4 regions of the Pseudomonas atacamensis genome follow, and region 4 is predicted to be linked to each of the others. Evidence: predicted binding sites of a transcription regulator. Region 4 holds the regulator's gene; each other region holds the start of a gene.
What was found. The regulator FliA, encoded in region 4, starts transcription of late flagellar genes. The targets are predictions, from matches to a motif close to CTAAAGTTTNNNNNNNNNNNGCCGNTAA.
Positions count from the first base shown of each region.

Region 1: JWU58_RS13820 (methyl-accepting chemotaxis protein) is a predicted target of FliA. The motif match lies at 2,474-2,501, and genes of this name have one in related genera.
Region 2: JWU58_RS25615 (methyl-accepting chemotaxis protein) is a predicted target of FliA. The motif match lies at 2,145-2,172, and genes of this name have one in related genera.
Region 3: JWU58_RS06405 (flagellar protein MotY) is a predicted target of FliA. The motif match lies at 1,210-1,237, and genes of this name have one in related genera.

Region 1 is NZ_CP070503.1:3,032,599-3,040,356, reverse strand. Features, by position in the region: gene pnuC (nicotinamide riboside transporter PnuC) at 1-551, opposite strand, end outside; gene JWU58_RS13820 (methyl-accepting chemotaxis protein) at 722-2,356, opposite strand; gene JWU58_RS13815 (undecaprenyl-diphosphate phosphatase) at 2,650-3,480, shown strand; gene JWU58_RS13810 (DUF1294 domain-containing protein) at 3,477-3,905, shown strand; gene JWU58_RS13805 (MmcQ/YjbR family DNA-binding protein) at 4,025-4,384, opposite strand; gene JWU58_RS13800 (LysR substrate-binding domain-containing protein) at 4,381-5,289, opposite strand; gene JWU58_RS13795 (FMN-dependent NADH-azoreductase) at 5,416-6,027, shown strand; gene JWU58_RS13790 (alpha/beta hydrolase family protein) at 6,195-7,232, shown strand; gene JWU58_RS13785 (MFS transporter) at 7,361-7,758, opposite strand, start outside.
Region 2 is NZ_CP070503.1:5,653,100-5,660,857, reverse strand. Features, by position in the region: gene JWU58_RS25615 (methyl-accepting chemotaxis protein) at 176-2,068, opposite strand; gene JWU58_RS25610 (hypothetical protein) at 2,351-2,605, shown strand; gene JWU58_RS25605 (lipocalin family protein) at 2,635-3,204, shown strand; gene JWU58_RS25600 (formimidoylglutamate deiminase) at 3,326-4,690, opposite strand; gene hutC (histidine utilization repressor) at 4,837-5,547, shown strand; gene JWU58_RS25590 (HutD/Ves family protein) at 5,544-6,116, shown strand; gene hutU (urocanate hydratase) at 6,592-7,758, shown strand, end outside.
Region 3 is NZ_CP070503.1:1,373,446-1,381,203, forward strand. Features, by position in the region: gene rnt (ribonuclease T) at 1-100, opposite strand, end outside; gene pyrC (dihydroorotase) at 97-1,143, opposite strand; gene JWU58_RS06405 (flagellar protein MotY) at 1,304-2,218, shown strand; gene JWU58_RS06410 (argininosuccinate synthase) at 2,348-3,565, shown strand; gene JWU58_RS06415 (hypothetical protein) at 3,690-4,403, opposite strand; gene JWU58_RS06420 (response regulator transcription factor) at 4,836-5,462, shown strand; gene JWU58_RS06425 (PA3496 family putative envelope integrity protein) at 5,551-5,730, opposite strand; gene nth (endonuclease III) at 5,838-6,476, opposite strand; gene JWU58_RS06435 (Rnf-Nqr domain containing protein) at 6,473-7,045, opposite strand; gene JWU58_RS06440 (RnfABCDGE type electron transport complex subunit G) at 7,042-7,647, opposite strand; gene JWU58_RS06445 (RnfABCDGE type electron transport complex subunit D) at 7,644-7,758, opposite strand, start outside.
Region 4 is NZ_CP070503.1:4,349,641-4,357,398, reverse strand. Features, by position in the region: gene flhA (flagellar biosynthesis protein FlhA) at 40-2,169, shown strand; gene flhF (flagellar biosynthesis GTPase FlhF) at 2,181-3,521, shown strand; gene fleN (flagellar synthesis regulator FleN) at 3,638-4,468, shown strand; gene fliA (RNA polymerase sigma factor FliA) at 4,465-5,205, shown strand; gene JWU58_RS19835 (chemotaxis response regulator CheY) at 5,373-5,744, shown strand; gene JWU58_RS19830 (protein phosphatase CheZ) at 5,763-6,551, shown strand; gene JWU58_RS19825 (chemotaxis protein CheA) at 6,605-7,758, shown strand, end outside.

The DNA.
Region 1 (7,758 bases), 1.3 Mb from region 4:
GCCGGATCGGCACGCCATTCCCGCCAGCCTTGCACCGCGAGCAAGGTAAACAGCGCGTACAGGGCGGCAGTCAGATAGAGGCCTTTATAGATGAACAGGCCGACAAAGATCACATCGAGGACGAACCACAACGCCCAGCATTGCAGGCGTTTCTGCGCCATCCACAGTTGCGCGACCAGACTGAAACCGGTGAGCGCGGCATCGAGCCACGGCTGTGCGGCGTCGGTCCAGTGCGCCATCGCCGCGCCCAGCGACAGGCTGCCGATCGCTCCAATGCCAAGGCCGAGCAGAATCGAGCGTGCATCGAGGCGGGTAACTTGGCGACCGTCATGCATCGTCCCGGCGCGGGTCCATTGCCACCAGCCGTAGATCTGCAGTGCGGCGTAGATCACTTGCAGCAACATGTCCGAATACAGCTTCACCTCAAAGAAGATCCAGCTGTAGAGCAACACCATGACCAGCCCGATCGGCCAGCACCACGGATTCTGCTTGACCGTCAGCCACACGGCGATGACACCGAGGGCAGCGGCAAACAGTTCAAGCCCGGACATGGCGGATCCTTGGGGGAGTTGAGAAGGGGGCGGATTGTACTGCATTCGCCCAGACACAGAAGTACCCTGTGGGAGCGAGCCTGCTCGCGAAAGGGCCTGTCCAGTCGACATCTTCTTCCAATGACTGGCCCGACGCCTTCGCGAGCAGGCTCGCTCCCACAGGTTATGGTTCAGACCCGGAACTGGCGCAGCAACCCGTTGAGCTGTTCGCTCAGTTGCCCAAGCCGCAGGCTGGCTGCACTCGACTGTTCAGCCGCCAACGCGGTGCTATGGGAAAGCCCGGCCGCCTGGGTCACGTTCTGGTTGATGTCCTCAACCACCTGCGCCTGTTGCAAGGTAGCGCTGGCAATCGACGCATTCAGGTCGTTGAGATTACGCAACGCCTGGCCAATGGCATTAAGGCTCGCCCCGGCCAGTCCCGCCTGTTCGATGGTCAATTGCGAGGCCTTGCTGCTGTCGCCGATCACCTTCACCGCAGCCTCCGAGTGATTCTGCAAACGCTCGATCATCGACTGAATTTCAGCGGTCGATTTCTGCGTACGCTGAGCCAGCAAGCGCACCTCATCGGCGACCACGGCAAACCCGCGACCCTGTTCACCCGCGCGCGCCGCTTCAATCGCCGCGTTCAAGGCCAACAGGTTGGTCTGTTCGGCAATCGAACGAATCACCTCCAGCACGCTGCCAATCTGCGTACTCTCCGCCGCCAGGGTGCGGATCACTTCCACCGCCTGATCGATCGTGCCGGAGAGCTTGTCGATCTGTTGCAGGCTGCCGTCAATGTTGATCTGGCCCTGTTGCGCCTGCGCTTCGGCATCACGCATTTCGGCGGCGGCGTGTTCGGCGTTTTTCGCCACGTCCTGCACGCCGTAGGTGACTTCGTTGATCGCGGTGGCCACCAGTTCCATCTGCTGCGACTGCTGTTGACTGCGCTGCTGCGCCTGCGAGGCATCGTTGCCCAGCTCGCTGGAAGACTGGCCCAAAGCGCTGGCCGACACCTGCAGGTCACCAATCACTCGGCGCAACTTGGCCGTGAACGCATTGAAGTGATGGGCCAGTTCAGTGACCTCGTCCTTGCCGTGGGTATCAAGGCTGCGGGTCAGGTCGCTTTCGCCGCTGGCGATGTTGGCCATCGCATTCACGGTTTCCTGCAACGGACGGACAATGCTGCGTGCGATCAGGATCACCAGCAGCGCCATGATCAGCGCAATCGCCAGGCCGATCGCCGACGCCTTGATCATTTGTCCTTGGAATTCTGCCTGCACATCGTCGACGTAAACGCCGGAACCAATCACCCAGCCCCACGGCTCAAACAGCTTCACATACGAGGTCTTGGCAACGGGATCAGTCGCCCCCGGTTTCGGCCAGCGATAATTGACCATGCCCGCGCCTTTGGCCTTGGCGATGGCGACCATCTCGTTGAACACCGCAAAGCCGTCCGGGTCGCGGATCGCCGAAAGATTCTGGCCTTCGAGCTTGGGATTGGTCGGGTGCATGACCATCACGGGCGTGAGGTCGTTGATCCAGAAGTAGTCGCTCTGGTCGTAGCGCAGGCCACGGATCGCGGTCAGCGCCTGCTTTTGCGCGGCATCCCTGGTCAGGGTGCCGGCGGTTTCCAGGCCGTGGTAATAAGTCAGCAGGCCACTGGCGGTCTGCACCACGTGCTGGGTTTTCTGCGCCTTGGCGTGGTAGAGGTCGTCGTGGATCTGCTTGAGCATCAGCACGCCCAAGGTCAGCAACATGACCACCGCCACGATCAAGATGAGCCACAAGCGTCGGCTGATCGACACACTGCGCAAGCTGTTCATAACGCTGTCACTCCGGATTCTTGTTCTTGTAATAAACGATCGCCAGCATCCAGCCACAGCTGAGTGCCCGGGACTACCATCCAACGCGCAGAGCGCTTTTGAGGCTTGTCTGTTAGGATTTCGGCCCCGCGCGCGAAAACCTGAATCCGGTTTTGATATTTCACGGAATTTTTACCGTTTCGTGTGGATCCTGTGCGCGCGCAATCGCTACAGCTTTTACCGGCTACGCTGGACGCAGTGAACGAAAAAATACTATCGGGGCATGCCCGCGCGCATCGCTCTCTGGGGGATTGATGGATCTTTGGACCGCCTTGCAGGCACTGATTCTAGGAGTTGTAGAAGGGCTGACGGAGTTTTTGCCCATTTCGAGTACCGGACACCAGATCATCGTCGCCGACTTGCTGAACTTCGGCGGCGAACGTGCCATGGCGTTCAACATCATCATCCAGCTCGGCGCGATTCTCGCGGTGGTCTGGGAATTTCGCCGCAAGATCCTCGACGTGGTGATCGGCCTGCCGACCCAGCCGAGCGCCCGGCGTTTCACCGCCAACCTGCTGATCGCCTTTTTGCCCGCCGTGGTACTGGGGGTGATCTTTGCCGATCTGATTCACGAATACCTGTTCAACCCGATCACCGTGGCGGCGGCGCTGGTCATCGGCGGCATCATCATGCTGTGGGCCGAACAGCGCCAACATGAAGTGCATGCCGAAACCGTCGACGAAATCCGCTGGACCGACGCGCTGAAAATCGGCTTCGCGCAATGCCTGGCGATGATTCCGGGCACCTCGCGTTCCGGCTCGACGATCATTGGCGGCTTGCTGTTCGGTCTGTCACGCAAGACCGCCACCGAGTTCTCGTTTTTCCTCGCCATGCCAACCATGGTCGGTGCGGCAGTGTATTCGGGGTACAAATACCGCGACCTGTTCGTGCCGGCTGATTTCCCGGTGTTCGCCATTGGTTTTGTCACCGCGTTCATCTTCGCCATGATCGCTGTGCGCGGCCTGCTCAAGTTCATCGGCAGCCACAGCTATGCAGCCTTTGCCTGGTACAGGATTGCGTTCGGCCTGTTCATTCTGGCGACCTGGCAGTTCGGCTGGGTGGACTGGTCGGCGGCCAAGGCATGAAAGATTCCCGCACGCGCCGCCCTGAGGGACGATCTTCAAGCGGGCGCGTTCAGCATCTGAAATTGAAGCTTGCGGTGTTGCTGATCATCTGCGCGCTGCCGCTGTTCGGCTCGCTGTCGATGTGGCTCAGCGGCATGTCGCGGGTGCCGTTGGCGGCGTACGGGATTGTCAGTGTGCTGGCGTTCTTTCTGTACTGGGCCGACAAACGCAAAGCCCGCGCCGACGCTTGGCGCACGCCGGAAAACATCCTGCATGCGGTTGAACTGGCGGGTGGCTGGCCGGGTGCTTTGATCGCGCAGCAGGTATTCCGGCACAAGACGCGCAAGGTGTGGTTTCAGATTCTGTTCTGGGCGATCGTGCTGTTGCATCAGGTGTTCTGGATTGACCAGATTTTCCTCGGATCGAACTTGCTGTCGCTGATTTAACGTCCACCGAAAATCCCCTGTGGGAGCGAGCCTGCTCGCGAAAGCAATCTCATCCTCGCTGATGAGTCGCCTGACAAACCGCCTTCGCGAGCAGGCTCGCTCCCACAGGATTTGCGTGCTTACAAAAGCAGGCCGATTTGAGTCTTCTTGGGCAACTTGCTCACTACCAGTTGATGGGATCGCTGCAACAAACCCTGCAATTCCTCGGCACCCAGTGGGTAGGGCGGGTGCATGATGATCCACTGCGCCCGTGCCAGATACGGCGCTGGATGAATCCCCGGGCGGTCGCAATGGCCGAGAAACAGGTCCTTGTCGACCTTGAACGCCAGCGAATCCCCACGTAATCCCTGCAAGGCAAACATCTTGTTGCCGGCAATCGAGAACACCCGCACGCCGCCCCATTTGTAATCTTCCCGCGCGCCGGGCAGGGCCAGACAAAACTCGGCAACCTCGGCTTCGCTCATTCTTCCTTGTTTCATAGAAATCTGTCCCCGCAGGCATTGAACGATTCGACCAGGTGATCAATCCATGCGCGCACCGCTGGCATTACCCCGCGCCGGTGTGGATAGACCGCTTGCAGCCAGCCGCCAGGCAATGACCATTCCGGTAGCACTTGCACCAGTGTGCCGTTACGCAATTCGGTTTCGCAGAACATCATCGGCAGCACGGTAAAGCCCTGACCGGCCAGGACGCAGGCCTTGCGCACCACGAAGTCATCAATGCCCAGCCGCGCTTCCATGCTCAGATCGACGCTCTTACCTTGTTGATCCAGCAGGCGCACATGCACCATGCGATCGGCTTCCAGCGCGCCGAGCACCGGCAGGGTTTTCAGGTCCTGCGGATGATTGATGGTCTTGCCTTGCATGAACGCCGGGCTGGCGATCACCACCGCCTGGGCCTGACGCAAGCGGCGGGTGACCAGCAACGGGTCTTCATCTCCGTGATCGCGCACACGCAAAGCGACATCGATGCCTTCGGTGACCAGATCGACCCGGCGATTGAGCAGCACGACCTCCAGCTGCACCTGCGGAAACTTGCCGAGAAAGTCGCTGATCACCGTCGGCAGCATTTCATGGGCAAGCCCGGTCGGGCACGACACCCGCAAGCGCCCGCGCGGTTCGCTGGACATGCTCGCCACCGCTTCGTCAGCCATTTCCGCTTCCAGCAACATCGCCTGACAGTGGCGCAAATACCGTTCGCCAACGGCAGTGAGATTGAGTTGGCGAGTGGTGCGTTGCAGCAGACGCGCGCCGAGGCGCTCTTCCAGTTCGGCAATTCTTCTTGAAAGCCGTGACTTGGGAATACCGAGCAGGCGCCCGGCGGCAGCGAATCCGCCGGCTTCGACCACTTTGGCGAAATAGTAGAGATCGTTAAGGTCCTGCATGCGCTTTCCCAGTCGTTCTATCAATGGGACGAACTATCGCATTGTCGGCGACTAATCAGCTATTGGTTTGTTGCGTAGGATTGTCTCCATTCCGTCGCCGCCGGCGATTCTTTCAGGAGAACCCACATGAAACTGTTGCACATCGATTCGAGCATTCTCGGCGACAACTCGGCTTCCCGTCAGTTGAGCCGTCAAGTCGTCGACGCCTGGCAAGCCGCCGAGCCGAGCGCCGTAGTCACCTACCGCGACCTGGCCGCCGACGCGATCAGCCACTTCTCGTCGACCACACTGGTTGCCGCCGGCACCACCGCCGAACTGCGCGACGCTGCGCAACAGCACGAAGCCGAGCTGAGCGCTTCGACCCTGGCCGAATTCATCGCTGCCGACGCCGTGGTGATTGCCGCGCCGATGTACAACTTCACCGTTCCAACCCAACTGAAAGCGTGGATCGACCGCGTCGCCGTCGCTGGCCAGACGTTCCGCTACACCGAAGCCGGCCCTGAAGGTCTGTGCGGCGGCAAGAAAGTGGTGATCGTGTCGACTTCCGGTGGCATCCACGCCGGTCAGGCCAGCGGCATCGCTCACGAAGAGTATCTGAAGCTGGTACTGGGCTTCCTCGGCATCACCGATATCGAAATCGTCCGCGCTGAAGGTCTGGCCTATGGCGAAGAAGTGCGCAACAACGCCATGAGCGCTGCGCAAGCGAAGATCAGCGAGCAACTGTTCGCCGCCGCATAAGGCTTGCGTAAAGAACAGCTGATGTTCAGGTAATCCCCCAAAAACTCTGTATTCTGGTTCCGCAAGGGCCGAATACGGAGTTTTTTGTTTCTGGCTGTTACATAATCTGGCCCGGGTTATGCAGTTTCAGCACATCCGACGATGTGGTCCGACAGGGTAGGGCATTCATGAGGCATCTTTGTGCACTGTTGCTGATTTGCCTGCTGGGCAGCCTGAATTCAGTGCAGGCCGCACCGGGGCGCCACCCTGTCTGGAGCGTCGGTTATCACGAGATGACCTTTCTCGACCCGCTCGATCTGCAACCGATGCGCGCCATCGCTTTTTACCCGTCCAGTGACCGCGAGCACATGAGCTTGCTTGAGGGCTATTCGGTCGAGGCTGGGGAAGACACCAAAGTCGCGATCGGCCGCTTTCCGATGTTGATGCTGTCCCACGGCAATACCGGCACGCCGTTGGCGCTGCATGACCTGGCGACTTCACTGGCGCGCAAAGGCTTTGTCGTGGTGGCGGTGGTTCATCCCGGCGACAACTGGCGCGACCACAGCCGACTCGGCACGTTGAGCAATCTCTACGGGCGGCCAATCCAGATTTCCCAAGCGATCACCGCGACCCTCGCCGACAACATGCTGGCACCGTTCGTCAACGCTGAACAGGTCGGTGTCATCGGTTATTCGGCCGGTGGCGAGACCGCGTTGATTCTTTCCGGGGCGCAACCGGATCTGGATCGTCTGCGCCGCTATTGCCAGGAACGCCCGGACGATCACGACGCCTGCAACACCCAGGGCGAGCTGATTGTCGATCGCGATGACTTGCAGCCGGTGGCCGATCCACGGGTTCACGCCTTATTGCTCATGGCGCCGCTGAGCCTGAAGTTCGGCCGCCATACCCTCGCCGATGTGCACGTACCGGTGTTGCTCTACAGCGGCGACGGCGACAAATTGGTGGCCTTCGATAAAAACGCTGCGGCCCTGGCGCGCAAACTGCCCACCGCGCCGGACTTCAAACTGCTGGCCGGAGCAGGGCACTTCGTGTTCATGGCGCCGTGCACCGAAGAGCAGATCCGCGCCATGCCTGCGTTGTGCACCGATGCCGACGGGGTAGATCGCGAGGATATACACCGCAACCTGATCTCCGAGGCCGGACGGTTTTTTGCTCATGCACTGGGCAGATCGACACGGGCGGGGATGCAGACGGCGGATCAATAACTCAAACACCGCATTCCCCTGTGGGAGCGAGCCTGCTCGCGAAAGCGGTGAGTCAGCCAGCTCATCTTTCTCTGACACGACGCCTTCGCGAGCAGGCTCGCTCCCACGGGAAACTGAATTGTCTGCTTTCAGGAAAGTGCGCGACGCTTGAGCAACAAGGTCAGGCCCAACCCGGTCACCGACAACAACGCCGCGCTGAAGAAAATCCACGAGTAGCCCAGATTCAACGCCACCGCGCCCATCAATGGCCCGGCAATCGCCAGTGCCAGATCGAAGAACACCGCATAAGCCCCCAACCCTGAACCACGGCTGGAACTCGGCACCTGTTTGATCGCTTCCACCCCCAGCGCCGGATACACCAGTGACAGCCCGAATCCGGCCAGCCCTGCGCCGATCAACGCATACGCAGTGGAGGGCGCCAGCCACAACATCACCAGCCCGACAGTTTCAACCGACATGCAAACGATGGCCGAGGCAAACCCGCCAAACCGGGCAATCGCTGAGATGAACAACAGCCGCGAGAGAA
Region 2 (7,758 bases), 1.3 Mb from region 4:
GTTTCTTGTTCATCTGGCAAATTCCCGATGTTTATATTGAAGACATTCTGCGTGATGCAGGCCGCTTTCGCGAGCAGGCTCGCTCCCACAGGATCTGGTGGTGCACTCAAATTGTGTAACAACCGGAGATCCCTTTGGGAGCGAGCCTGCTCGCGAAGAGGCCTGAGGCTGCAGCTTAGATCCTGAAGCTGCCGACCAGATGCTTCAACCGCGCCGCCTGCTGCTCAAGGTCCGAACAGGCTCGCAATGTCGCCTGCAAGTTCTCCACGCCTTCCTGATTCAGCGTGTTGATCTCGTTGATATCAACGTTGATCGACTCGACCACGGCTGTCTGTTCTTCGGTCGCGGTGGCCACCGACTGGTTCATGCCGTCGATTTCGCCGATGCGCTGGGTCACGCTGCCCAGACGCTCGCCGGCCTGGTTGGCGATGCCGACGCTGCTTTCGCTCTCGCGCTGGCTCTCGGTCATGATGGTTACTGCCTGACGTGCGCCGACCTGCAACTCTTCGATCATCTTCTGTACTTGCTGCGCCGAATCCTGGGTGCGGTGCGCGAGGTTGCGCACCTCGTCGGCGACCACGGCGAAACCGCGTCCGGCTTCACCGGCGCGCGCGGCTTCGATGGCGGCGTTGAGTGCGAGCAGGTTGGTCTGCTGGGAGATGCTGGTGATCACTTCGAGAATCTGACCGATGTTCACCGTGTTGCTGTTAAGGGTTTCGATGTTGCCGCAGGAATCGCTGATCTTTGCCGACAGCTGTTGCATGGCGTGGATGGTTTTATCCACCACCTGCTGGCCGTCGACCGCGAGGCTGCGCGCATCGCTGGAATGCTGCGAGGCGAGGGCGGCGTTCTGGGCGATTTCCTGAGCGGCGGCGCCGAGCTGATTGATCGCGGCGGCGACGCTGTTGGTGCGGCTGGCCTGCTGGTCGGAGTTGTACATCGACGAGTTCGAGGCAGCGACCACACGCAGGGCGACTTCGTTGACCTGGCCGGTCGCCGAGGACACTTCGCGGATCGACGTATGAATGCGTTCGACGAAGCGGTTGAACGACGTACCCAGCGCGCCGAATTCATCGTTGCCGTGAATCACCAGACGCTTGGTCAGGTCGCCTTCGCCTTCAGCGATGTCATGCATCGCGCGGCCCATGGTCAGCAGTGGCTGCATCAGCACGCGAATCAGCATGCCAAGCAGGCCGATGATGATCAGCACGGCGATGACCATGGCGATCAGCGCCGAGGTGCGGAATTCGCTGAGCATCGAGAACGCGGTGTCTTTATCGAGCACCAGCGCCACGTACCAGTCAGCCGATGGCACTCCGTTGACGCGAGTGAAGGAAATCAACTGGGTCTTGCCGTCGAACTCGACTTCTTTCAGGCCCGGGCTGACTTGAGGCGCGCCGTTCGGATAGGCCTCGGCGAGGGTCTTGAGCACCAGCTTGCTGTCCGGGTGAATCAGGATCTTGCCTTCGGCGCTGACGATGAATGCGTGACCGTGGCCGCCGAAGTTCAGCGAGTTGATGATCGCGCTGACGCTGGTCAGATCGATGTCGGCCCCGGCCACGCCGAGCATCTGGCCCTGACGCTGCACCGGCGTGGCGACGGTGATCACCAGCTTGCCCGACGAAGCGGCAATGTACGGTTCGGTGACGATGGTCTGCTGTGCGCTATTGGCGGCTTTGTACCAGCCGCGCGCCCGTGGATCGTAGTCCGGCGCGCGGTTGCCGGCCGGCACCGAGAACATCACGCCGTCGGCACCGCCAAAATAGCTGAGCTGGAAATTGCCGGTGTAGGCGGGCAGGTCAATGATGCGTTTGAGGCTGGCGGGCGCGTTGCCGTCAACGGCGACTTGCTGCGACAGCGATTGCAGCAGCTGAATGCGGCTTTCCAGCCAGGTCTGGATGTTGCTGGTGGTCAGGCTGCCCAGCTCCTGCATGGTCGCTTCGGTACTGCTGCTCAAGGCCTGACGCTGGCGATAGTCGTTGAAGAAGATGAAACAGGCGAACGCAACGGCCACCACAAGGGCAGCAGCCAGCAGAATCTTGTGGCTGAATTTCATGTTTCTGGTCATCGAATGAACTACCGCGAGGGGGCTGGTCAGGAAAGGGCGGCAATTTGCCATATTCGGCAGCGTTGCGCTGCTCTTATTTTCGACCGCGCCGCGCCAAAGATTAGGCGTTTGCAGGGAAAGTCGACGAAATGCTCGACGGCTTCACAAAGTTTTTGATTTACCGGCAAAAGCCGGACGGGCGGGCTGATAAATAGGCGTTCGGTCACGGAACCAGATGACACTTTTCTCTTCTAAGCTTCTGGTTGGCACCATGCCATCCCCCCTCGTTCCAGGAGTTTCACCATGTCGCTGCGATCTATCGCCCTGCTGTCGTTTTGCGTGCTGTTGGCCGCATGCAGCAAGGTCAATCAGGAAAACTACTCCAAGCTCTCGGCCGGCATGGCCAAGTCCGAAGTGGAAACCCTTCTCGGCAAGCCCACTGATTGCTCGGGCGCGCTCGGTATGTCCAGCTGTACCTGGGGCGACAAGAACAGCTTTATCAGCGTGCAATACGCCGGTGACAAAGTGCTGATGTTTTCCGGCCAAGGCCTGAAGTAAACCGGGGCTTCGCGCCCACGGAGAAAAAAATGAAGCGGTTATTGCTGATCCTTTTTGCTGGCCTGGTACTGGCTGGCTGCGCCACTTCCGGCGTCGACCCGTTGGCGCCCAAGACCGTCAACAGCGTCAATCTCAAGCGTTATCAGGGCACCTGGTATGAACTGGCACGCTTGCCGATGTACTTCCAGCGCCACTGCGCGCAATCCGAAGCCCATTACACCCTCAAGCCTGACGGTAATGTCGGCGTGCTCAATCGTTGCCTGACCCCGGAGTGGCAGTGGGAAGAAGCCAAGGGCACGGCTTATCCACAAGTGCCGGGCAAGACCGACAAGCTCTGGGTCGAATTCGATAACTGGTTCTCGCGCCTGGTGCCGGGTGTGGCAAAGGGCGAGTACTGGGTGTTGTACGTCAGCGACGATTACAAGACCGCCATCGTCGGCGATCCGAGTCGCAAGTACCTGTGGCTGCTGTCACGCACACCGACCGTCAACGGTGTAGTGCGCGAAGAATTGCTGAGCAAGGCGCGTCAGCAGGGTTACGACACCACACGCCTGATCTGGCGCGCGTCGGATCGGCAGATGGCCAAGACATCCAATTAAGCCTCGATACAAATCAACTGTGGGAGCGAGCCTGCTCGCGAAGAGGGTGTATCAGTCGACATGAATATGGACTGATACACCGCTTTCGCGAGCAGGCTCGCTCCCACAGTTTGGTTTTGGGTCAGCCCAAGAGATCGCGCAGGACCCGGGTGAAGGCTCGGGCGCTGTGCTCTTCGCCGGCATGCCGGCCATCGCGCACCACCCACTGACCATTGACCAGCACATCGCGCACCTGGCGATCGCCGCCGGCGAACAACCAGCGGTTCAGAATCCCGTCGCCATTGGCCGTCGCTAGATACGGATCGTTGCCATCCAGGACAATCCAGTCCGCGCGCTTGCCCACTTCCAACGCGCCGATCGGCTGACCCAGCGCCTGCGCGCCGCCGTCCAGCGCCGCGTCATACAGGGTGCGACCGACCATCGGCTGTTGCGCGCCATACAAGCGATTGCGCCGCTGATCGCGCAGACGCTGACCATATTCCAGCCAGCGCAATTCCTCCACCACGCTGAGCGAGACATGGCTGTCGGAACCGATACCCATGCGCCCGCCCTGTGCGAGGAAATCCACCGCCGGGAAAATCCCGTCGCCCAGATTCGCTTCAGTGGTCAGGCACAGCCCGGCGATTGCGCGACTGTTGGCCATCAGCGTGACTTCTTCCGGGTTGGCGTGGGTGGCGTGGACCAGACACCAGCGCTGATCGACTTCAGCGTTCTCGTAGAGCCATTGCAACGGACGGCGACCGCTCCAGCTCAGGCAATCGTCGACTTCTTTCTGCTGCTCGGCGATATGGATGTGCACCGGGCATTGTTTGTCACTGGCCGCCAACACTTCGCTGATCTGCTGCGGAGTTACCGCGCGCAACGAGTGGAAACACAGGCCCAGCGATTGCGCCTTCTGCTGCGCCAGTAATGGCTGCAAACGCGCTTGCAGATTCAGATAGTTTTCAGTGCTGTTGATAAAGCGACGCTGGCCATCGTTGGGCGTTTGCCCGCCGAAACCGGAATGACTGTAGAGCACTGGCAGCAGGGTCAGACCGATACCGCTTTCGCTGGCGGCCTGGCTGATGCGCAACGCCAGTTCCGCCGGATCGGCGTACGGTTGGCCGTTGCTGTCATGGTGCACGTAGTGAAATTCGGCGACCGAGGTGTAACCGGCCTTGAGCATTTCGATGTACAGCTGACGGGCGATGATGCCGAGCTGATCGGGGCTGATTTTTCCGACGAGGCGGTACATCAGATCGCGCCAGGTCCAGAAACTGTCGTTGGGGTTGCCGGCCACTTCGGCCAATCCAGCCATGGCGCGCTGGAAGGCGTGAGAGTGCAGATTGGGCATTCCCGGCAGCAACGGCCCGCGCAGCCGCTCGGCGCCGTCTGCGCTGGAATCGGCCTGGATTCGGGTCAACAAGCCATCGGCGCTGACCTCGAGACGTACATTGTTGACCCATCCCTCAGGCAGCAGTGCGCGTTCGGCAAAGAAGGCGGACATCGTTCGGCACCCCATCGTGTGTTATTTGTATATACATATACAGACGTTTGCCTGCCCGGTAAACTCCGGCAAGCTAGTCACTTTCATCCAATGAACAGGGATCAACCGTGCCGACTCCGCCTCCAGTTTCTCCGTTGGCCGCGAACATGGGCGACAGTCCGGCGCCTTTGTACGCCCGCGTCAAACAGATGATCACCCAGCAGATCGACAGCGGTAACTGGCCGCCGCACTACCGCGTGCCGTCCGAAAGCGAACTGGTCAGCCAGCTCGGCTTCAGCCGCATGACCATCAACCGCGCCCTGCGCGAGATGACCGCCGACGGCCTGCTGGTGCGCATGCAAGGCGTGGGTACGTTTGTCGCCGAACCGAAGAGCCAGTCTGCGCTGTTCGAAGTGCACAACATCGCCGATGAAATCGCCTCGCGCGGCCATCGCCACACCTGCCAGGTCATCACCCTCGAAGAAGAAGCTGCCGGCTCCGAACGCGCGCTGGCGCTGGACATGCGCGAAGGTCAGAAGGTCTTCCACTCGCTGATCGTGCATTACGAAAACGGCATTCCGGTGCAAATCGAAGACCGTTTCGTCAACGCCCTGGTCGCGCCGGAATACCTCAAGCAGGATTTCACCCTGCAAACGCCTTATGCCTATCTCAACCAGGTCGCGCCGCTGACCGAGGGCGAGCACGTGGTCGAAGCGATTCTTGCCGAGCCGTCGGAGTGCAAGCTGCTGCAGATCGAAAAGGGCGAGCCGTGCCTGCTGATTCGCCGGCGAACCTGGTCGGGGCGTCAACCGGTGACGGCGGCGCGTTTGATCCACCCCGGTTCCCGCCATCGTCTGGAAGGGCGCTTTCATAAATGAATTATCAAGTGAAGGTTCTACGCGCCGAAGGCTACCCGCGCATGCCGTGGAAAAACGGCGGCGGCAGCACCGAGGAAATCACCCGCGATGCGGGCACTGGCCTGGACGGTTTCGGCTGGCGCCTGTCGATTGCCGACATCACCGAATCGGGCGGTTTCTCGACATTCGCCGGTTACCAGCGAGTGATCACCGTGTTGCAGGGCGACGGCATGACCCTGTGCGTCGACGGTGACGATACCCGTCCACTGTTACTCTTGGACCCGTTTGCTTTCAGCGGCGAAAGCCAAGTGTCCTGCACTTTGCTCGGCGGTGCGATTCGCGACTTCAATCTGATCTACGCGCCGCAACGTTACAGCGCGCGATTGCAGTGGCTGGACGGTGAGCAGCGGTTTTTCAGCTCGGCATCGACGCTGCTGGTGTTCAGTGTCAGTGAGCTGATGGACGTGCGTGTTGGCGACGGCGTTTCGCAGCTCGGTCGGCATGATTGCCTGCAACTGGACGGCAACAGTGGGCTGGTCGAAGTCTCCACCAACGCGGCATGCTGCGTGATCGAACTCCCCCAGAACTGAACACACCCTGTGGCGAGGGGATTTATCCCCGCTGGGTCGCGAAGCGGCCCCATTCCTGATTTAAAAAAGCGGTCTGCTGCGCAGCCCAGCGGGGATAAATCCCCTCGCCACAAAAGCCAACCCCACTCTTGTTTCCCTCCACGCACCAACTTGTTACCGAACGCCCCAGCGTGGCGCAAAACCACGCTCACTTGGCCTAGCCGCATCTCCTCAGAATCTCCTCCCGGAAAATTTCATCCACGCCAGAACCCTCGATTCAGGCGCTCTCCAGCCATGCCCGTGATTTTTCCAGAACACTCCTCCAACAAGTTGGCCGCTTGATTGCATATGCTTGTATGTACAAGTAAAGACGTATGCGTATGAGTCGGTCGAGACTCTCCGCAGCGTCCACTGATTCGCTTGTCGCGCAGCACAGCGCGCAGGCTGCTGCCCACTGCCAGGGTTGGTTTGAATTGATCGCTGAGGAGTCTTTTTCGTGACTGACAATACCCAGAACAGCAACAAGTTTCGTGACGTGCAGATCCGCGCCGCCCGCGGTAACACGCTGACCGCCAAGAGCTGGCTGACCGAAGCGCCGCTGCGCATGCTGATGAACAACCTCGACCCGGAAGTCGCCGAGAACCCGAAAGAATTGGTGGTCTACGGTGGCATCGGTCGCGCCGCGCGCAACTGGGAGTGCTACGACAAGATCGTCGAAAGCCTGACCAACCTGAATGACGACGAAACCCTGCTGGTGCAATCGGGCAAGCCGGTCGGCGTATTCAAGACTCATAGCAACGCGCCGCGCGTGCTGATCGCCAACTCCAACCTGGTGCCGCACTGGGCGAGCTGGGAACACTTCAACGAACTCGACGCCAAAGGCCTGGCCATGTACGGCCAGATGACCGCCGGCAGCTGGATCTACATCGGCAGCCAGGGCATCGTTCAGGGCACCTACGAAACCTTCGTTGAAGCCGGGCGCCAGCATTACAACGCTGACCTGAAGGGTCGCTGGGTGTTGACCGCAGGCCTCGGTGGCATGGGCGGCGCGCAACCGCTGGCCGCCACCCTGGCCGGCGCCTGCTCGCTGAACATCGAATGCCAGCAGGTCAGCATCGATTTCCGCCTGAAAAGCCGTTACGTCGATGAGCAAGCCAAAGACCTCGACGACGCTCTGGCGCGCATCGACAAATACACCAAAGAAGGCAAAGCGATTTCCATCGCCCTGCTCGGCAACGCGGCGGAAATCCTGCCGGAACTGGTCAAGCGCGGCGTGCGCCCGGACATGGTCACCGACCAGACCAGCGCCCACGATCCGCTCAACGGCTACCTGCCGGCCGGCTGGAGCTGGGACGAATACCGCGCCCGCGCCAAGACCGAACCGGCCGCTGTGATCAAAGCCGCCAAGCAGTCGATGGCGGTGCACGTCAAAGCCATGCTGGAGTTCCAGAAGCAAGGCATTCCGACCTTCGACTACGGCAACAACATCCGTCAGATGGCTCAGGAAGAAGGCGTCGAAAACGCTTTCGATTTCCCGGGCTTCGTGCCGGCCTACATCCGTCCGCTGTTCTGCCGTGGCATCGGCCCGTTCCGCTGGGCGGCGCTGTCGGGTGATCCACAGGACATCTACAAAACCGACGCCAAGGTCAAAGAGCTGATCCCG
Region 3 (7,758 bases), 2.9 Mb from region 4:
CAACCGGCAGGTAGCCGCGAAAACGCGCTGCCATCGGATGACGGGAACCGCCGCCGCCACCTTGACCGTCCAGTTCATCGTCGAAATTGTCTTCACTCACGCGTGTTCCTCCAGCAGGCGCCAGCGCAGTTTTTCACCGGCGCGCAGCGGGATAACGGTCAGCTCGCCAAATGGCAGACTGGTCGGGGCGGTCCATTCTTCACGGACCAGGGTGATGCGATCGGTATTTGCCGGCAGGCCGTAGAAACGCGGGCCGTTGAGGCTGGCGAAGGCTTCGAGCTTGTCCAGCGCGTTACGCTGTTCGAACGCTTCGGCATACATCTCGATGGCGGCGTAAGCGGTGTAGCAACCGGCGCAACCGCAGGCGGCTTCCTTGGCGTGCTGGGCGTGGGGCGCCGAGTCGGTGCCGAGGAAGAACTTGGCGCTGCCGCTGGTGGCGGCGTCGAGCAAGGCTTCCTGATGGGTGTTGCGCTTGAGAATCGGCAAGCAGTAGAAGTGCGGCCGAATCCCGCCGACCAGCATGTGGTTGCGGTTGTACAGCAGGTGATGCGCGGTGATGGTCGCGCCAACGTTGGCCGAAGCCTCGTTGACGAACTGCACGGCGTCGCCGGTGGTGATGTGTTCGAACACCACTTTCAGCGTCGGGAAACGCTCGACCACGCGGCGCATGTGCTCGTCGATGAAAATCTTTTCGCGGTCGAATACATCGACGTCGCCACGGGTGACCTCACCGTGGATCAACAGCGGCATGCCGACTTCGGCCATGGCTTCCAGCGCCGGGAAGATCTTGTCGATGCTGGTCACGCCGGAATCGGAGTTGGTGGTCGCGCCGGCCGGGTACAGCTTGGCGGCGTAGACGAAACCGCTGGCCTTGGCCTGACGAATTTCTTCCGGTTGGGTGCGGTCGGTGAGGTACAGCACCATCAACGGCTCGAACTGACTGCCGGCCGGGCGGGCAGCGAGAATGCGCTGACGATAGCCGTCGGCTTCAGCGGCGTTGCGCACCGGCGGTACCAGGTTCGGCATGATGATCGCGCGCCCGAAGGTGCGGGCCACATCGGCAACGGTATTGGTCAACACGGCACCATCGCGAAGATGAATGTGCCAGTCGTCGGGACGCAGCAGGGTCAGGCGGTCGGACATGAGGGGATTCCAGGCGGGTCAAACTGAGGCGAATGCTACCGGAAAAGACTCTTGCAGGCACCCGCTATCAAGTTTTGCCACGAGCGTCCGATATCCCGGAGGTATGCCGTAAACATTGTGTGAATCGGTGTTTGTGTTTCACAAGCCAATGGAGCCTCCCGTGCGCCAGCGTTATTTAGCCCTGCTCAGTGTGTTTGCCAGCCTTCCCGCGATGGCGCTGACTTACCAGACCCGTCTGGAGAACATTGAGTGGACGGTCGCCGGCGACCAGTTCGAATGCCGCCTGACCCAGCCGATTACCGATTTCGGCTCGGGCGAGTTCGTGCGCAAGGCCGGTGAACAGGCGATCTTTCGCCTGAATGCCTACAACGCCATGCTTGGCGGCGGTTCGGCGACTTTGCTCGCTGCCGCTGCACCTTGGCAGCCAGGGCGTGGCGACATCAATCTGGGCTCTGTGCGTCTGGGCAGCGGCAATGTGTTGTTCAACAGCTCGCAATCCCAGGCCGGGGGATTGATCAGCGGTCTGCTGGACGGTCGCAGCCCGGTGGTACGTCGTGCGTCTGGCGATGGCCGCGTCTCCGAAGTGCGTTTGTTGCCGGTGAAATTCAGCAAGGCGTTCAACGACTATCAAGGCTGTGTGGCGAAATTGCTGCCGCAGAATTTCGACCAGATCAAGCAGTCGCAGATCGGCTTCCCCGGCGAAGGCGTTGAGCTGGACCCGGCTGCCAAGGCCAAGCTGCAAGTGATGCTCGAATACATGAAGGCCGACCCGACGGTGAACCACATTGACCTCGACGGCCATTCCGACAACAGCGGCAATCGTCTGACCAACCGCGAATTGTCGCGCCGCCGCGCGCTGGCGGTGGTGGATTTCTTCAAGGCCAACGGCATTCAGGAATCGCAGATCACCGTGCGTTTCCACGGCGAGCAGTATCCGATCGTGCCCAACACCAGCAAGGCCAATCGTGCGAAGAACCGTCGGGTCAACGTGAAATTGTCGCGCGTCGCACCGACTACCGCCCCGGCTCCGGCGCCGCAAGCGGGTACGCCAGCCACCGCCGCAACGACTTCCTGACTCGCCGGTCATCGTCGCGCTCTCGACAGATTCTGTCGCTTTGTCGTCTTAAGCTGTCGCGCCTCTGTAAATTATCGCGTTTGAGCGGTAGACTCCCCCGCTTTCCGTAGAACCCCGTGGAGTGATGGCATGGCGGACGTAAACAAGGTCGTTCTGGCGTATTCCGGCGGCCTGGACACTTCGGTGATCCTCAAGTGGCTGCAGGATACTTATAACTGTGAAGTGGTGACCTTCACCGCTGATCTCGGTCAAGGCGAAGAGGTCGAGCCGGCCCGCGCCAAGGCTCAGGCCATGGGCGTCAAAGAAATCTACATCGATGACCTGCGCGAAGAATTCGTGCGTGATTTCGTGTTCCCGATGTTCCGCGCCAACACCGTTTACGAAGGCGAGTACCTGCTGGGTACTTCCATCGCCCGTCCGCTGATCGCCAAGCGCCTGATCGAAATTGCCAACGAAACCGGCGCCGACGCCATTTCCCATGGCGCCACCGGCAAGGGCAACGACCAGGTGCGTTTCGAACTGGGCGCCTACGCGCTCAAGCCAGGCGTAAAAGTTATTGCCCCTTGGCGCGAGTGGGACCTGCTGTCCCGCGAGAAGCTGATGGACTACGCCGAGAAGCACGCGATCCCGATCGAACGCCATGGCAAGAAAAAATCTCCATACTCGATGGACGCCAACCTGCTGCACATCTCTTATGAAGGCGGCGTGCTGGAAGACACCTGGACCGAGCACGAAGAAGACATGTGGCGCTGGACCGTCTCCCCGGAGAAGGCTCCCGACACCCCGCAGTACCTGGAACTGACCTACCGCAACGGCGACATCGTCGCGCTGGACGGCGTCGAAATGACCCCGGCCACCGTACTGGCGACGCTGAACAAGATCGGCGGCGAGCACGGCATCGGTCGTCTCGACATCGTCGAAAACCGTTATGTCGGCATGAAGTCCCGTGGCTGCTACGAAACCCCGGGCGGCACCATCATGCTGCGCGCTCACCGCGCCATCGAATCGATCACTCTGGACCGCGAAGTCGCTCACCTCAAAGACGAGCTGATGCCCAAGTACGCCAGCCTGATCTACACCGGTTACTGGTGGAGCCCTGAGCGTCTGATGCTGCAACAGATGATCGATGCTTCGCAGGTCAACGTGAACGGCGTAGTGCGCCTGAAGCTGTACAAGGGCAACGTCATCGTCACCGGTCGCAAGTCCGATGATTCGCTGTTCGACGCCAACATCGCCACCTTCGAAGAAGACGGCGGCGCTTACAATCAGGCCGATGCGGCGGGCTTCATCAAGCTCAACGCGCTGCGCATGCGCATTGCTGCCAACAAGGGCCGCAAGTTGTTCTGAGTGGCTCAGACCCACGCGCAATAAAAAAGGCGGCCAGTTCAGGGCCGCCTTTTTTTTCGGAATTTTCATCGGGTTCATCAAGCCGTTTCTCTTGTCTGCCCGCTTGCGGGATGTGCCACGCCTGTCAGCTGGTTCGCCCCAGCAGGCTAACTGTCTGTGTGCACAGGTTGTAAACGACACACAGTGTTGCACCTGAGCTTTTCTTCGCCTGTTTGATCTGTTGCAGCGAAGTATGCGCCAGAGAGTCCGAAACATGATTCGTTAGAAAAACCAGCACTCGCGGATTTTTTTTACCGGCGCTCCGAAGAGTGTCGAGAATCGCATCGAACTCCCTGGACGCATCAACGTCCCGGGCGTCGATGATGTTCAGTTCGCTTATCAGCGGTGACAGTTTGATCGTCTGCACCACGGGGTTCGCTTGGCCATCAATATCGGTTGGTGGGTCAGGCGCGTTGTGAATCCTGCATGGACGCTGGAATCCGCCGCTCCCAGTGTTGCTGGACACCACGCAGCTGGTTATCTCGAAAGCGCACGATCCATCGGTTTTTCGCAACGGTACTTTTCGTTCGCTGTCGCGTTCCGAATGTTCAGCCGCCTTCAGGAAATTTTTGTCCTTGCCGAAATCCGAGGGCGAGTAGAGCGAGCGGTGGTTGAAGTTGAGCGTGATAAAAAAAAGAAATAACAAGTAAAACGGAAAGCTGATCAGAAACCAGACATAAATCTCCCGGTCCTTGTTGTCGAGAAATGGCAGCGATACCGCCGCTGAAGTTTCCGAAATAATGGCGAATATCGCGATGACTGTCATTGGGTTAGTGATCTTGTTCGTTATCTTGAGCATGATTCAAGTTCTATGCTGTTTGTTTGAGGTTGAATATTTCTATATATAGCAAAAGCCTTCATTGAAGTTTCAGGCTGTTGTTTCAAGTTTTATAGAAGGGCTGCCGGTGCGTCGAATATGCAGTAGCGGCGGTTCGTTACGTCATATGCCGAATCGGCAGCCGGCAGAAGTGGTCCAGGAAATTTCAAATGGCTCGGTTGGAATTCGGAGCTGCGTAGGACGTGTGCGCAGTAAACGGAAATTCGTTGCGGCCTTGAAGGACGGGAAGCAATTGCGATGGATGCGACGGGACCTATTTGTGGGAATTATCCTCAATGCCTGTAGGGAATGTCTCTCGATGCAAATGCGTGTAAAAGTTGCCATCCCTTGAAGCAAGTGACTGGGATATCGTGCGTGTTCTAAAAATTCGAACAGCGAAAACTGGACTTGCCCATGAATAAAGTGCTGATCGTGGATGACCACCCCGTCATTCGACTTGCGGTACGTATGCTGATGGAACGGCATGGCTACGAAGTCATTGCAGAAACGGATAATGGCGTTGATGCACTACAAATTGCTCGTGAACAAATACCGGATCTTGTCATTCTGGATATTGGAATACCCAAACTCGACGGACTGGAAGTTATTGCGCGCCTGACCTCCACTGCCATGCCGGTGAAAGTGCTGGTGCTGACTTCCCAGGCTCCCGGGCATTTTTCAATGCGTTGCATGCAATCGGGCGCAGCGGGTTACGTGTGCAAACAGCAGGATCTGACTGAATTGCTCAGTGCGATCAAGGCAGTTCTGTCCGGCTACAGTTATTTCCCCAATCAGGCGCTGCACACTGTGCGTACCAGTCTGGGCAATGCGAGCGAAGCAGACATGGTGGATCGTCTGTCCGGCCGGGAAATGATGGTGTTGCAGCAATTGGCGCGCGGCAAGACCAACAAGGAAATTGCTGATGGCATGTTCTTGAGCAACAAGACTGTGAGCACATACAAGACTCGTCTGTTGCTGAAACTCAATGCGCGTTCTCTGGTTGATCTGATCGAGCTGGCGCAGCGTAACGGCCTGGTTTGAACTATTCGACAGCTGAGAACGTCATGGGCCGATCAAGCTCGGTTGTCGCAGAAAATGAAAAGCCTCCGTCTCGGGAGGCCTTCAGATATCACAGATCATAATCGTAGTCGGCCAATTGCCTTTGCAGTCGGCGCTCCTCAAGCAGGTTGTCGATTGTGCGACGCTTGCTAAGGTTGGTCTTGGCCACTTCAACCACCGGTTCGACCTCATCGGCGTCGGTGGCAATAAGATCTTCTTCTACATCCAGTTGCTCTGTGTCGGTACTCATGAAGTCAACTCCCGGCTAAGACTGCCTTTGGCGCTCCTTATATCGACATTACTGCGGCGGGTAAAAAAGATTTTTTCAATCGATGGATGCGAAAAACCGATGACCGCTCAATCGTCGGAAGTTTTGTGTTTGTATTCGCACAAGTCTTCGATGCGGCAGCTGCCGCAGCGCGGTTTACGCGCCAGGCACACATAACGACCGTGCAAAATCAGCCAGTGATGAGAGTCGAGCAGGAATTCTTTCGGTACAAACTTCATCAACTTCATTTCAACTTCCACCACATTTTTCCCCGGCGCGATGCCGGTGCGATTGCTGACGCGGAAAATGTGCGTGTCGACCGCCATGGTCAATTGACGGAAAGCGGTGTTGAGCACCACGTTGGCGGTCTTGCGTCCGACGCCCGGCAGGGCTTCCAGTTCTTCCCGGGTTTGCGGGACTTCACCGCCATGACGCTCAACCAGCAGACGGCAGGTTTCGATGACGTTTTTCGCCTTGCTGTTGTAGAGGCCGATGGTCTTAATGTACTCGGACAGCCCCTCGACACCCAGCGCATGAATAGCGGCGGGTGTATTGGCGACGGGAAAGAGTTTGGCAGTCGCCTTGTTGACGCCGACATCGGTGGACTGCGCCGAAAGAATCACCGCAATCAGCAGCTCGAACGGCGAAGAGTAGGCCAGTTCGGTTTTCGGCTCGGGATTGTCTTCGTGCAGTCGGCGAAATATCTCAAGACGTTTTGCAGCATTCATGGGCGATGCGTTTCCTTGATGACAGAGTTGCGGCGTGTCCACGCCTGACGGGCGGCGAGAAGCAGGCCCAGTAAAACGAAAGCGCCGGGAACCAGCGTAAACAGATGCAGCCCCTCGGGGAACAAAACCAGACCTTGCCAATGCTCCGAAAGACCTCGGCCAAGGCTGCCATAACCGATGATCTCGCGCAGCCCGCCCACCACCAGCATGAGCGCGCCGAACAAGGCGCAGCGTTTGAAGCTGACAGCGACGGGCTCGCGGAAGGCACCGTGGTATTCAAGCACGACGCAGTGCAAGGCGATCAGCCCTATGTAGAGCCCAGATGTTTGCTGCCATGGCAAAAACCAGCGTTGCGCCACAATATCCGCGCAACTGTTCAGCGTCGCAGCAAGCGTCAGGCTGGCGAGCAACGCACGGGTGCCCGTCAGGCGTTCGCGCAGCGGCGACATGCAAACGGCAAAAACGCCGAGCACCGCGCCGAGCATCAAGGTTATCCCCAGTGCAGCGCTGAGTGTTTGTGTGGCGCCCAATAGCGGCACCAGCATCAATAAACCTACCGTGCGTTTCATGAGCCAGTTCCTAACAGCAACGCCCGATGCTCATCGAAATAACGCAGTGCGTCATGAATCGCGTTGATGGCGGCACGGGAGGTAATGGTCGCGCCAGCGATTTGATCGAACTGCCCCTGATTCTTTTTCAGCGCCCAACCGGCGTCAGTCGGCTCGGTACGAGATTTGCCGAGGAAGGTCTGAAGCCAGGCATTCGGCCATTCACCGATGTGACCACCCAATCCTGGCGTTTCGCGCTGCTCAAGGGTTTTCACGCCTAGAACTCTGCCGTTTGCATCGATGGCAATCAGCAGTTCCAGAGTACCTGCGTAACCTTCGCTGCGACTGCGCAACAGCACCGCGACTGTCTGACCGGAGCGGGTCGCTCGATAGCCGCCCGACAGCGTGCTATGGCGCAAAGCAGGCTCGGCGAGCGTCAGCGGTTGCTCCAGCGGCTGATTGTCGTAGAGCGCGTCAGGAATGACATCGAGCAGTTGGCGGCTTTCGAGCAAGCGCTGTTCGCTGGCAATCTGCGGTGCACTGCTGCGCTGCAGCACGTATGTCGCGCTCGCGCCAATGAGTGCCAGCAGCACCAGGGTCGCGACACTTGCTGAGCGGTTCATGTGCTCACCGGCAGATGGCGGCTGGCGGCGAAGCGCTCCAGCGTCGGCACCAGCAGATTCATCAGCAACACCGCAAACGCGACGCCGTCCGGGTAACCACCCCAAGTGCGA
Region 4 (7,758 bases):
GGGCGTCAAAAGTTTGCTTTAAAGGAACGGGGAAAACCGGTGGATCGCACTCAGTTATTCAATACAGCACGCACCAACGTTGCCGACCTCAGTCGAGGCAATCTGGGCGTGCCGTTGTTGCTGCTGGTCATGCTGGCGATGATGATGTTGCCAGTACCGCCGTTCCTGCTCGACGTCTTCTTTACCTTCAACATCGCTCTGTCGATCGTCGTCCTGCTGGTCTGCGTGTATGCGCTGCGGCCGCTGGATTTCGCCGTGTTCCCGACCATTCTGCTGGTGGCGACGCTGCTGCGGCTGGCCTTGAACGTGGCGTCGACGCGGGTGGTGATGCTCCACGGTCAGGACGGCCACGCCGCTGCCGGTAAGGTGATTCAGGCCTTCGGTGAGGTGGTGATCGGCGGTAACTACGTGGTCGGTATCGTGGTCTTCGCGATCCTCATGATCATCAACTTCGTCGTGGTGACCAAGGGTGCCGGGCGGATTTCCGAGGTGAGCGCGCGTTTCACCCTCGATGCGATGCCCGGCAAACAAATGGCGATCGACGCCGACCTCAACGCCGGCCTGATCGACCAGAACCAAGCCAAGTCGCGCCGTCAGGAAGTCGCCCAAGAGGCGGAGTTCTACGGTTCGATGGACGGTGCCAGCAAGTTCGTCCGTGGTGACGCGATCGCCGGCCTGCTGATTCTGTTCATCAACCTCATCGGCGGCATGGCTGTGGGTATCTTCCAGCACGGCATGAGCTTCGGCGATGCGGGCAAGGTTTACGCCTTGCTGACTATCGGTGACGGTTTAGTGGCGCAATTGCCATCACTGTTGTTATCTACAGCAGCGGCGATCATGGTGACCCGTGCTTCCGGCTCGGAAGACATGGGCAAGCAGATCAACCGCCAGATGTTCGCCTCGCCGAAAGCGCTGGCGGTGGCCGCTGGTTTGATGGCGGTGATGGGCTTGGTGCCAGGCATGCCGCACTTCTCCTTCCTGAGCATGGCGGCGCTGGCTGCGGGCGGCGCGTACCTGTTCTGGAAGAAGCAGAACGTCGCCAAGGTTGTGGCGCTGGAAGAGGTCAAGCGTCAGCAGGAACTGCTGCCGTCGCCGGCCCGCGCCATGGAAACCAAGGAGCTGGGCTGGGACGACGTGACGCCGATCGACATGATCGGCCTGGAAGTCGGCTATCGCCTGATCCCGTTGGTGGACCGCAATCAGGGTGGGCAATTGCTTGCGCGGATCAAGGGCGTGCGCAAGAAGCTCTCGCAGGATCTGGGCTTCCTGATGCCGACCGTGCACATCCGTGACAACCTCGATCTGGCGCCGAGCGCGTATCGCCTGACGCTGATGGGCGTAATCCTCGCCGAGGCCGAGATCTACCCGGATCGCGAACTGGCGATCAACCCGGGCCAGGTGTACGGCTCGCTCAACGGGATCAACGCCAAAGATCCGGCTTTCGGCCTGGAGGCGGTGTGGATCGAAATCAGCCAGCGCGCCCAGGCGCAATCGCTCGGCTACACCGTGGTCGACGCCAGCACCGTGGTCGCCACCCACTTGAACCAGATTCTGTACAAGCACTCCAGTGAGCTGATCGGCCACGAGGAAGTGCAGCAACTTATGCAATTGCTGGCCAAGAGCTCGCCGAAACTGGCAGAAGAGCTGGTGCCGGGCGTGGTTTCGCTGTCGCAGTTGCTCAAAGTTCTGCAAGCGCTGCTCGCTGAGCACGTGCCGGTGCGTGACATCCGCAGCATCGCCGAGGCGATCGCGAACAACGCTGCCAAGAGTCAAGATACCGCCGCGCTGGTCGCCGCTGTGCGGGTCGGCGTATCCCGTGCAATCGTCCAAAGCATTGTAGGCACTGAGTCCGAGCTGCCTGTAATCACATTGGAACCAAGGTTGGAACAGATATTGCTCAATAGTCTGCAGAAGGCAGGACAAGGCTCGGAAGAGGGCGTTCTGCTGGAGCCGAGCATGGCCGAGAAGCTGCAGCGTTCGTTGATCGAAGCGGCCCAGCGGCAGGAAATGCAAGGCCAACCGGTGATCCTGCTGGTAGCAGGCCCGATTCGCGCGATGCTCTCGCGCTTCGGCCGCCTCGCAGTGCCAGGCCTGCATGTGCTGGCCTACCAGGAAGTACCGGACAACAAGCAAGTGACCATCGTTGCGACAGTAGGGCCCAACGGCTGAGGTAGTGGTTTATGCAAGTTAAGCGTTTTTTCGCCGCCGATATGCGTCAGGCCATGAAGCTGGTTCGCGATGAGCTGGGCGCTGATGCCGCCATCATCGGTAACCGCCGCATTGCCGGCGGCGTCGAGTTGACGGCGGCTCTGGATTACAAACTGTCGGCGCTAGCGCCACGGGTTCCGAACATGGAACTCGAAGACGAGCTGCGCAAGACCCAGTCGCGCATCGTCACCGCCCAGGCCGAGCTGAGCCTGCGTGGCGAAGCCGACGGCAACACCAATCAGCAGTTGTTCGCCGGGCTGCCGTTGACCGCAGGCCTGCCGCTGACTGCTGCCGAGCCGCTGAGCGAGCCGACCTACGCCGCACCGACGCGTCCGGCCGCAGCGCCTGCGCAGGCCTCCGCGGGTGTCGATCCGCGTGCACTGGATTCGATGCGTTTTGAATTGAACAGCCTGCGCGAGCTGATGGAAGTGCAGCTCGGCACCCTGGCCTGGAATCAGTTGCAAGGCAGCCGTCCGGCCCAGGCCAATCTGTATCGCCGTCTGCAGCGCATCGGCCTGTCCGGCCCGCTGTCGCGCGATCTGTTGGCGATGATCACCGATATCGAAGAACCCCGTCAGGCCTGGCGCATGCTGCTCGCGCACCTGGCGCGGATGATTGCCGTACCGGAAGTCGAGCCGCTGGAAGAGGGCGGTGTGATTGCCATGGTCGGCCCCGCCGGCATGGGCAAGACCACCACGCTGGCCAAGCTCGCCGCGCGTTACGTGCTCAAGTACGGCGCGCAGAACGTCGCGCTGGTGAGCATGGACAGCTTCCGCATCGGCGCGCAGGAACAACTGAAAACCCTCGGGCGCATCCTCAACGTGCCGGTGACGCACGTCGATCCGGGTCAGTCGCTGGTGCAGGCATTGGATCCACTGCTACGCAAACGCGTGGTTTTGATCGATACTGCCGGCCTGCAAGCCAGTGATCCGGCGTTGCGCATGCAGCTTGAGAGCCTGGCCGGGCGTGGCATTCGCTCAAAAAATTATCTGGTCCTGGCAACCACCAGCCAGAAACAGGTTCTAACCGCCGCTTATCACAGTTACAAGCGTTGCGGGCTGGCCGGCTGCATCCTGACTAAACTGGATGAAACGGCCAGTCTCGGCGAAGTGTTGAGCCTGGCGATCAGTCATGAATTGCCGGTCGCGTATCTGACCGATGGCCCACGGATTCCGGATGATCTGCATCTGCCGCGCCGTCATCAACTGGTCAGCCGCGCCGTCAGCGTGCAAATGCAGGAAGAACCCAGCGAAGAAGCCATGGCTGACATGTTCGCTGATATCTATCACAGCCCGACCAAGCAGGTTGGCTGAGGTAATCATGAACAGTTTTTGTACCTACATCGATGGTCTGCCACGCATTGTTCCGATCAGGAACGCGCAGCCAGTAATGTGGCCTCCGTCTATGCAAGACAAGGTAAAGAAATAACATGGGCAGCATGCATCCCGTACAGGTGATCGCGGTGACCGGCGGCAAAGGTGGCGTCGGCAAGACTAACGTGTCAGTGAACTTGTCGCTGGCGCTGGCAGAGCTTGGCCGTCGGGTCATGCTGCTGGACGCCGACCTGGGCCTGGCGAACGTCGACGTTCTGCTGGGGCTGACACCCAAGCGCACACTGGCCGACGTTATCGAAGGCCGTTGCGAACTGCGCGACGTGCTGTTGCAGGGCCCGGGCGGGATTCGCATCGTGCCGGCGGCCTCCGGCACGCAGAGCATGGTGCACCTGAGCCCGGCGCAACACGCCGGCCTGATCCAGGCGTTCAGCGACATCGGCGACAATCTCGACGTGCTGGTGATCGACACCGCTGCGGGTATTGGTGACTCGGTAGTCAGTTTCGTTCGTGCCGCCCAGGAAGTGTTGCTGGTGGTCTGCGACGAGCCGACTTCGATCACCGATGCTTACGCGCTGATCAAGTTGCTCAACCGCGATTACGGCATGAACCGCTTCCGCGTGCTGGCCAACATGGCGCAGAGCCCGCAGGAAGGGCGCAACCTGTTCGCCAAGTTGACCAAGGTCACGGATCGCTTCCTTGACGTCGCCCTACAATACGTCGGCGCGGTGCCGTACGACGAAAGCGTGCGCAAAGCGGTGCAGAAGCAGCGCGCCGTCTACGAAGCCTTTCCCCGTTCCAAGTGCGCGCTGGCCTTCAAGGCCATCGCCCAGAAGGTCGACACCTGGCCGCTGCCGGCCAACCCGCGCGGGCATCTGGAATTTTTCGTCGAGCGTCTCGTGCAGCAAACCGCAGGGCCTGTGATATGACCGCCAGTGGCATGAATCTTTACAAAAAGTCGGCGCGTGACGCGCAATACGAATTGATCGAGCGTTACGCGCCACTGGTCAAGCGCATTGCCTATCACTTGCTGGCGCGCCTGCCGGCCAGCGTGCAGGTCGAAGACCTGATCCAGGCCGGGATGATCGGTTTGCTCGAAGTCTCGACCAAATACGACGCCAGCAAAGGCGCCAGTTTCGAAACGTACGCGGGCATTCGAATCCGCGGCGCGATGCTCGATGAAGTGCGCAAAGGGGATTGGGCGCCACGCTCGGTTCACCGTAATACCAGGATGGTCAGCGACGCGATTCGCTCGATTGAAGCTAAAACCGGCCGTGACGCTAAAGATCACGAGGTTGCGGCCGAACTCCAATTGAGTCTCGACGATTACTACGGGATTCTGAATGACACCTTGGGCAGTCGCCTGTTCAGTTTCGACGACCTCTTGCAGGACGGCGAACACGAAGGGCTGCACGAGGATGGCGCGAGTGCTCATATGGAGCCGTCACGCGATCTGGAAGATGAACGCTTCCAGGCGGCGCTGGCGGACGCGATTGCCAATTTGCCGGAGCGTGAGCGACTGGTGTTGGCGCTGTACTACGACGAAGAGCTGAACCTCAAGGAAATCGGTGAAGTCCTTGGCGTCAGTGAATCGCGGGTCAGCCAGTTACACAGCCAGTGCGCGGCCCGTCTGCGGGGGCGTTTGGGGGAGTGGCGAGCGCGCTGAAGGCAGTGTGGGGACACTGCGAAACGAGGCTGGTGCGGTGATGAACGGCGCCGGTCTCGATCCGTTGTGCTCCAGACAAACTTCGAGTGCTATGCCGATTGATTGAAGTGGCGCGTCCAGGTGCTGGGCGCGTTTAAGACTGCTTGGAGGTCGAATTGAACAAAGACATGAAAATCCTCATCGTTGATGACTTCTCAACGATGCGGCGGATCATCAAGAACCTGCTGCGCGATCTTGGGTTCACCAACACCGTCGAGGCCGACGATGGCGTAACCGCCATTCCGGTGCTCAACAGCGGCAGCATCGACTTTCTGGTAACAGACTGGAACATGCCGGGCATGACCGGTATCGACCTGCTGCGTCACGTGCGCGCTGATGAAAAACTCAAGCACCTCCCGGTGTTGATGGTTACTGCTGAAGCCAAGCGTGAGCAGATCATCGAGGCCGCCCAGGCCGGTGTGAACGGTTACGTGGTCAAACCTTTCACGGCTCAAGCGTTGAAAGACAAAATCGAGAAGATTTTCGAACGCATCGGCTGATGAATGCGCGGGGGAGCTATGGAGCATAACGAATCATCACAGGGCGATTTCGAATCGACCCTGAAAAAACACGCGGTCGAACTGGTCGAGAGCCTTGAAAAAGGCAGGTTCGGCGACGCGGTGCAACTGATCCATGAGCTCAATCAGACCCGTGACCGCGGCCTGTATCAGGAAGTGGGCAAGCTCACACGTGAACTGCACAGTGCGATCGTCAATTTCCAGATCGATCCGCACATGCCGCAGGCCGAGGAAGTGTCGCAAATCACCGACGCCACCGAACGCCTGGGCTATGTGGTCAAGCTGACGGAAGCCGCGGCCAACCGCACCATGGATCTGGTGGAAAGCGCCACGCCGGTGGTCAACAGTCTCGCTGATGAAGCGCAGACGTTGAGCGCCGATTGGGGCCGCTTCATGCGTCGCGAGGTCGGGGCTGAAGAGTTCCGCGAACTGGCGCGCCGGGTCGACGGTTTTCTGTCACGCAGCAGCACGGACAACCGTGCGGTGTCGAGCAACCTCAACGACATCCTGCTGGCTCAGGATTACCAGGACCTCACAGGTCAAGTGATCAAGCGTGTGACCCAACTGGTCACCGAAGTCGAAAGCAATCTGCTCAAACTCGTGCTCATGGCCAGTCAGGTCGACCGCTTTGCGGGCATCGAACATGACCGCGCCGCAATGCTTGCTGAAAAAGATCCACAAAAACATCTCTCGCAGGGTGAAGGTCCGCAGATTCATGCCGATAAACGAGAAGACGTTGTGTCCGGTCAGGACGATGTGGACGATTTGTTATCCAGCCTTGGATTCTAGAGTTTCGGAATTCGGGTTTTTTGGGTTTTTAGACCTGTAGGAGCACCCCATTAATGAGCTTCGGCGCCGATGAAGAGATCCTTCAGGATTTCCTGGTTGAGGCCGGCGAGATTCTTGAGCAACTGTCCGAACAACTGGTCGAGCTTGAAAGCCGCCCGGATGATGCAGATCTGCTCAATGCAATTTTTCGCGGTTTCCACACTGTAAAAGGGGGCGCCGGCTTCCTTCAGCTCAATGAGCTGGTGGAGTGCTGTCACATCGCCGAAAACGTGTTCGACATCCTGCGCAAGGGTGAGCGTCGCGTTGATGCAGAACTGATGGACGTGGTGCTCGAAGCACTGGACGCGGTGAACAGCATGTTCAGCGAAGTCCGTGAACGTGCACCGATCACCGCTGCCACGCCGGAACTGCTGGCCGCGCTGGCGCGTCTGGCCGAGCCGCAATCGGCGGATGAAGCCGTTGCCGCACCGGTAGAAGCGGTGGAAGAACCGGTCGCCGAAAGCGCATCGGACGACATTACCGATAACGAATTCGAACAACTGCTGGACTCGCTGAATGCCGTCAAGGCCCAGGCCCAGGCCGAGGCTCCGGCCGCTGTCGCTGCTCCCGCGCAGGTTGCCGATACGGCGGCCAGCGATGAAATCACCGACGCCGAATTTGAATCGCTGCTCGATCAACTACACGGCAAAGGCCAGTTTGCTGTAGATGCGGTCGCTCCGGCGGCACCAGCAGCGCCGGCCGCACCTGCTGCGGGCGACAGCTCGGACATCACCGACGACGAATTCGAAGCCTTGCTCGATCAGTTGCACGGCAAGGGCAACTTCGCCGTTGACGCGCTGGAATCGGCCATCGCTTCGGCCCCGGCCGCACCTGCTGCACCGGCAGCCGCTGCGGCCGGCAGTGATCTGATCAGCGATCACGAATTCGAATCGCTGCTCGACGAATTGCACGGCAAAGGCAAGTTTGACGCCAGCGCTGCGACTGCCGGCTCTGCGTCGAGCGTCGCCACGCCAGCGGCGAAAGCTCCGGCTGCCGCTGCTGCGCCGAAACCTGCGGCCAAGCCTGAGCCGAAAGTCGAGGCGCCGAAACCGGCCGCCGCTGCTGCACCGGCTCCGGCCCGTGCGCCAGCCGCTGCTCCGGCGGAAAAACCGGCCAGCGAAGCGGAAACCACCGTGCGCGTCGACACCGCGCGGCTCGACGAGATCAT